Regions from separate parts of the Halobacillus sp. B23F22_5 genome, predicted to be linked through region 2. Evidence: a T-box and tRNA genes for the amino acid it is inferred to sense, from the RefSeq annotation. Region 2 holds a T-box; the other holds one or more tRNA genes.
The links. The T-box of region 2 lies ahead of serS (serine--tRNA ligase). A T-box ahead of a tRNA ligase gene usually reads a tRNA of that ligase, here a tRNA-Ser.
Positions count from the first base shown of each region.

Region 1 (3,406 bases), on a different contig from region 2:
ACGGTATAACCTGTAAACGCAGTCATATTAGCGATGATTAAACCGGCTAATATAGGTCCGATCATACCACCGAAAGATTGCAGCAGTCCTAAAAAGCCATTAAAGAAATCACGCGTTTCTGGTTCTGTAATTTCGAATGTCAGCACATTAAAGGCGAGCCAGTAAAAGCCGTAACCAACACCTAATAAACCGCCCAGCAACATATTAAAGCTGGCGGCCTTCTCTCCTACCACCAATACCGTCAAGAAAAACAAGGATAAAAATATTACCCCTGCCCGCAGTACGACAACGCGATCCACCTTCTTCGCGAATTTTCCTGCAAAAATGAAAGTAATGGGCTGCAAAATATAGATACTCAAATTATATAACGCGATCGCTGTATACTCGCTGGATTGCTTCCACAAATAAACATTAACGAATGTATTCGATAAAAAGATGCCCAAGGAATAAAGACCGCCAATTAAAAGCAATAGCAGTAAATCCTTATTCACTTCAGTCGGCCCTAAAAGGGAGTGTAATATTTTTTTCATATCTCCAATCTCCTTTACTGTCCTTCTTTAGTTTCTTCAAATGGATTGGAGATATGCAATTTTATGGGCATGAAAAAAGCGCGGAAATTAATCCGCGCTTTTCATTACTATTATTTAGCATCTTGATAACGCTTAGAAACTTCTTCCCAGTTTACTACGTTCCAGAATGCTTTCGCATAATCCGGGCGCTTGTTCTGATACTTAAGGTAGTAAGCATGCTCCCATACGTCCAGCCCTAAGATAGGAGTTTTTCCTTCCATAATCGGTGAGTCCTGGTTAATGGTATCCATTAATTCGATGTTTCCGTTGTTTACTACTAACCAAGCCCAGCCAGAACCAAAACGACCTTTGGCTACATTTTCAAATTCTTCTTTGAATTGTTCAAAGCTGCCAAATTTTTCGTTAATAGCATTAGCCAAATCACCTGATGGCTCTCCACCACCATTTGGTGACATGATTTGCCAGAATAGAGAGTGGTTTACATGTCCTCCACCATTGTTACGGACAGCATTGCGGATATCTTCCGGTACAGCGTCAAGATTGCCGACTAGATCATCTAATGACTTGCTTTCTAAATCTGCATGGCCCTCAAGCGCATTGTTCAGCTTTGTCACATAGGTGTTATGGTGTTTTGTGTGGTGGATGTTCATTGTTTCCTTGTCAATGTGTGGTTCTAGTGCATCATAAGCGTATGGTAGTTCTGGTAGTTCAAATTTAGCCATAATGAAATTCCTCCTTTTTATAATATGTACCTTAGTGCCTGGAAGCAGTTCCCTGCTCTCAAGCCTCTAATGCAACATTACCAAAGCATCTGAAGTGTTGCAAATATTATGCATATTCTTATTTTCTTTTATTGACCCTGCTTATATAATGTTTCCCAAATAGATTTGCTTAAAACATAATTCTTTTATAGAAACAAAAAAATGCTGACTGTTAGTCAGCATCGCTAGGTATGTAAGTGGTGGCTTGGGACGGAATCGAACCGCCGACACACGGATTTTCAGTCCGTTGCTCTACCGACTGAGCTACCAAGCCGCATTAGTAAACATTAAATATTCTTAACACATGATATAAAATGGCGGAGGAGGAGGGATTCGAACCCCCGCGGGCCGTGAAGCCCCTGGCGGTTTTCAAGACCGCTCCCTTCAACCAGACTTGGGTACTCCTCCGCAAAAAAAATGGTGGACCCTGCAGGATTCGAACCTGCGACCGATCGGTTATGAGCCGATAGCTCTAACCAGCTGAGCTAAGGGTCCACATGGGGCGACCGGTGGGGATCGAACCCACGTATGCCGGAACCACAATCCGGTGCGTTAACCACTTCGCCACGACCGCCATGTTTTAAAATATAAAGTTTTTTGTATGTATGGTGTCGGCGGAGGGGATCGAACCCCCGACCTCACGGGTATGAACCGTACGCTCTCGCCAGCTGAGCTACGCCGACATTGAAGGCTCCACCGGTAGGATTCGAACCTACGACCAATCGGTTAACAGCCGATTGCTCTACCACTGAGCTACGGTGGAATAATATAAAAGTGTATATCACTGAGTTACAAGTTAAGTGCTCGTCATTCAACTCTGTAATTGGTCTTCCTTGCTGAAATAGTACTGTTGCATTCCTCGCAAAGTTTCTTCGGTGATTATTCGATGAGGTTAGCTTCGCAAAGCTTACTCCGAAGTGTTTTCGAAAAGGTTGGCTTTGTTGAAGCGACGAGATATAATATATCATGTATTTCAAAAGGTGTCAATAGCAATGAAAAATTCTTAACCAGTAAGAAAGCAACAAAAATAATATAGCATGTTCAAAAGCTGCTTTCAAGACTAATTTTTATAAATTTGCCAGGTTTTATCGATGGTTTCTTTCCACGTTGAACATAATCAAGACGCACTCAGCTTAACTGAGTGCGTCTTGTTTTTACTGCTCCTCTTCACCAAGCACTTCTTCCGCAATGTTAACCGCATGGTCTCCAATACGTTCCAAGTTACTGATTATATCTACAAATACGATACCAGCTTGACCTGTACATAACCCTTCGTTCAAGCGAAGAATATGCTTTTTACGATAAGTTCGTTCCATTTGGTCAATCTGATCTTCTTTCTGGACAACCGCGAGAGCTTCTTCACGGTCCATCGTTTCTAACGCTTTGGTCGCTTGTTTGACAGTCATAAGCGTCAAGTTGAACATATCATTTAAGTCTTCTTGAGCCTGCCCTGTCAAATCAACTTTGTTTGAAACCTTATAATCGATAAGCTCAATGATGTTTTCAAAATGATCTCCGATACGTTCATAATCTCTGACTGAATCAAGAAGGGCCGAGTGTTTTCTACTGTCTTCATCAGTCAACGGAGCAACAGATAGTTTAACAAGATAATCTGTAATTTTCCGATCTAGATTATTTAATGCATCTTCTAACTGCATTGCTACTTCCGCATGCTTCTGCTTCAGGTTATTGGAATAACTGCTGGCCTCTTCCAACCCTTTATACGCTAAATCTCCCATACGTAGAACCTCTTCTTTCGCCTGGTCTAATGCAAGCGATGGAGATTGTTCAATAAAAATCGGGTCTAAATGTTGTGGTTTAGAATCCACCGCGGAATCCTCACCAGGCACAAGCTTGACAACTACCCAAGCTAACACAGCGATAAACGGGAATTGCAAAATAGTATTAGCTATATTAAATGACCCGTGTGCAAATGCAATGGTCATTTCCGGATTAAGGTCAAGCGTATTTTTGAGCCATTCCGTATACATAGTGAATGGTTTTAATAAAATTAAAAACAGTGCAGCACCTAGCAAGTTGAAGATAACATGCGTGAAGGCCGCTCTTCTTGCACCGACACTGGCACCAATCGCAGCTAATACAGCCGTTATCGTT
Region 1 is NZ_JBIEKI010000002.1:127,303-130,708, reverse strand. It holds gene ACGTN9_RS03990 (MFS transporter) at 1-530, opposite strand, end outside; gene ACGTN9_RS03985 (superoxide dismutase) at 641-1,252, opposite strand; tRNA gene ACGTN9_RS03980 (tRNA-Phe) at 1,490-1,565, opposite strand; tRNA gene ACGTN9_RS03975 (tRNA-Ser) at 1,607-1,699, opposite strand; tRNA gene ACGTN9_RS03970 (tRNA-Ile) at 1,710-1,786, opposite strand; tRNA gene ACGTN9_RS03965 (tRNA-His) at 1,790-1,865, opposite strand; tRNA gene ACGTN9_RS03960 (tRNA-Met) at 1,898-1,974, opposite strand; tRNA gene ACGTN9_RS03955 (tRNA-Asn) at 1,983-2,054, opposite strand; gene ACGTN9_RS03950 (Na/Pi cotransporter family protein) at 2,446-3,406, opposite strand, start outside.
Region 1: it encodes a tRNA-Ser, which carries the amino acid that the T-box ahead of serS (serine--tRNA ligase) is inferred to sense. The anticodon was not compared.

Region 2 (3,406 bases):
ACATCCGTGCAGCAGGCGGAGTCGCCCGTATGGCTGACCCGACTATCACGGAGGAAGTCTTGAATGCTGTATCTATTCCGGTAATGGCTAAAGCTCGTATCGGCCATATTGTTGAAGCCCGAGTACTGGAATCCATGGGTGTCGACTATATCGATGAAAGTGAAGTGTTGACTCCAGCAGATGATATTTATCATATCAATAAAAGAGATTTCACCGTGCCTTTCGTTTGTGGATGCCGTGATCTCGGCGAAGCAACCCGTCGTATCGGAGAAGGTGCTTCCATGCTTCGTACAAAAGGGGAGCCAGGAACAGGGAACGTTGTTGAAGCGGTAAACCATATCCGTAAAGTACAATCTCAAATTCGCCAGCTACGTGCGTTGTCTGAAGACGAAGTAATGGTATTTGCTAAAGAAAATGGAGCGCCATTCGAAATTTTAATGCAAATTCGTGAAGAAGGACGCCTTCCAGTCGTAAACTTTGCAGCAGGCGGAGTTGCAACTCCTTCTGATGCAGCTTTGATGATGCAATTAGGAGCAGACGGCGTATTTGTCGGCTCTGGTATCTTCAAATCTGACAACCCTGCAAAATTCGCTCGTGCGATTGTTGAAGCGACCACTCATTATGATGACTATAAATTGATTGGCGAACTTTCTAAAGATTTAGGTACAGCGATGGCTGGTATTGAAATGTCCACATTGACTCCAGCAGACCGCATGGCCGACCGCAGCGAATAAAAAGGAGACATGCAGCATGATTAAAATCGGTGTATTAGGACTTCAAGGAGCATTCCGTGAACATGTCCGCTCTGTTGAAGCTTCTGGTGCTGAAGGCATCATTGTAAAGCGTGTAGAACAACTGGACGATTTGGACGGTTTAATTATCCCGGGCGGAGAAAGCACAACGATGCGCCGCCTGATTGATAAATATGGCTTTCTCGAGCCTTTGCGTCAGTTTGGAAAGCAAGGGAAACCGATTTTCGGCACTTGTGCGGGAATGATTTTGCTTGCTTCTGAAATCGCAGGTACAGATAAGGTCCATCTTGGATTGATGGATATCAAAGTGGAACGTAATGCATTCGGCCGTCAGCGGGAGAGCTTTGAAGCCGATTTAGACATGAAGGGGATAGCAGAAGGGTACAATGCCGTTTTCATCCGTGCTCCTTACATTCTGGAAGTAGGAGCGGGCGTTGATGTCCTGGCCACTTATAACGATAAAGTAGTCTTGGCACAGCAAGGTCATTTACTGGCTTGTGCTTTCCATCCCGAGTTGACGGATGACCATCGTTTGACTGCTCATTTCGTCGAGATGGTCGAAGAATCCAAAAAAACACTTGCATCCTAAGATGAAATTCGCTATTCTTTATAAACAACAAATCTATTTCCAAAGCGATGACAGGAACTAGTAGCAAGAACCCTTTTCTTAAGAGAGTCAGTGGTGGCTGAGAACTGATGTGAAGGGCTTGTGAATCCATCCTTGAGCTGATTTGCTGAAACGATCAGTAAGCAAATCCGGTGATTCACCGTTACAGAAGATGAGCCGGGAGGCATGTTTGCCTCCAATCAGGGTGGTATCGCGGGAATACAAGCTCTCGTCCCTATATTTATAGGGATGAGAGCTTTTTTAATTGATAAAACTAATGAAATGAGGAGGAAACTGCCATGTTGGACATGAAATACTTACGCAGCAATTTTGAGGAAGTAAAAAGCAAGCTGAAAAATCGTGGGGAAGATTTATCTGATCTTGATAAGTTTGGTGATCTGGACAGCCGTCGGCGTGAGTTGATTTCAGAAACGGAAGAACTAAAAGCGAAACGTAATGAAGTTTCTAAAGAAATCTCTGTGTTGAAGCGTGAAAAGAAAGATGCCGATCCCATGATCAAAGAAATGAGGGAAGTCGGAGACCGTATCAAGGAACTCGATAATGAACTGAAAGATGTGGAAGAACAGTTGGAAACGATGCTATTGTCCATCCCGAACATTCCGCATGAGAGCGTGCCGGTCGGAGAAGATGAAGATGACAATATCGAAGCACGTAAATGGGGAGATATGCCGGATTTCGACTTCGAAGCCAAGCCACATTGGGATCTTGCCACCGAGCTTGATATCCTTGATTTCGAACGTGCTTCTAAGACAACAGGAAGCCGGTTCGTATTTTATAAAGGTTTGGGCGCACGGCTCGAGCGTGCGTTACTCAACTTCATGATGGATCTACATGCTGATGAACATGGCTACGAGGAGATGCTGCCACCATATATGGTCAACCGTACAGCAATGACTGGGACCGGCCAGCTGCCTAAATTCGAAGAAGATGCATTCCGTATCGCTGACTGGGATTACTTCCTTGTACCTACGGCAGAAGTACCAGTGACGAATTACCATCGGGAAGAAATTCTGGATGCAGAAGACCTGCCTAAAAAATATGTAGCATTCAGTGCTTCTTTCCGTTCTGAGGCAGGATCTGCCGGTCGTGATACACGTGGTTTGATCCGTCAGCATCAATTCAATAAAGTGGAACTTGTCCAGTTCTGTAAACCAGAAGAGTCTTATGATGTTTTGGAAGATCTCACAGCCAATGCAGAAAAAGTACTGCAGTTATTGAAGCTGCCATACCGTGTCATGAGCATGTGTACAGGCGATCTTGGTTTCACAGCGGCTAAAAAATATGATATCGAAGTTTGGCTGCCAAGCTATAACACCTATCGTGAAATCAGCTCTTGCTCTAACTTTGAAGACTTCCAGGCTCGCCGTGCAGGAATCCGTTTCCGACGTGATGCGAAAGGAAAACCGGAATTCGTTCATACCCTGAATGGCTCCGGACTGGCAATCGGGCGGACTGTTTCAGCTATTTTAGAAAATTACCAGCAGGAAGACGGAACAATTGTCGTTCCTGAAGTACTACGTCCATATATGGGCGGCAAAGAAGTCATTAAATAAAGTTACAGAACGAGCCTGAGATTGTTTCAGGCTCGTTTTTAATAACAAGAAGGGCCGCTTGTATGTGGAGGACAGACTCTCTTCTGCGAGTTGTTTCCTTGCCTGTTTCTTTTTTAAAAAATAGCTTTCATCGTTTAATTATCACAAAATTTAATCTTTTGGCTTTTGCGTTGACAGTAGGATGAGGGGCATGATATATTTTTATTTGTTGGACAAGACGGAGGAGTACCCAAGTCCGGCTGAAGGGAGCGGTCTTGAAAACCGCCAGGGGGTTTACGCCCCGCGGGGGTTCGAATCCCTCCTCCTCCGCCATTTTTTACAAACAAAGCGCATAAAATTTGGAGATTATATAAAAAGTCGTTGCCCCCAGGGCAGCGGCTTTTTTCTTTCTTCTTTCAGGAAAAAATTGGCTTATAGCCACTTCCTTCCTCGGCGAAAGCCTAAATGTTTCTTACACTTTAATACTTTAAAAA
Region 2 is NZ_JBIEKI010000001.1:52,123-55,528, reverse strand. It holds gene pdxS (pyridoxal 5'-phosphate synthase lyase subunit PdxS) at 1-734, shown strand, start outside; gene pdxT (pyridoxal 5'-phosphate synthase glutaminase subunit PdxT) at 751-1,341, shown strand; T-box leader at 1,380-1,599, shown strand; gene serS (serine--tRNA ligase) at 1,659-2,933, shown strand; tRNA gene ACGTN9_RS00295 (tRNA-Ser) at 3,153-3,245, shown strand.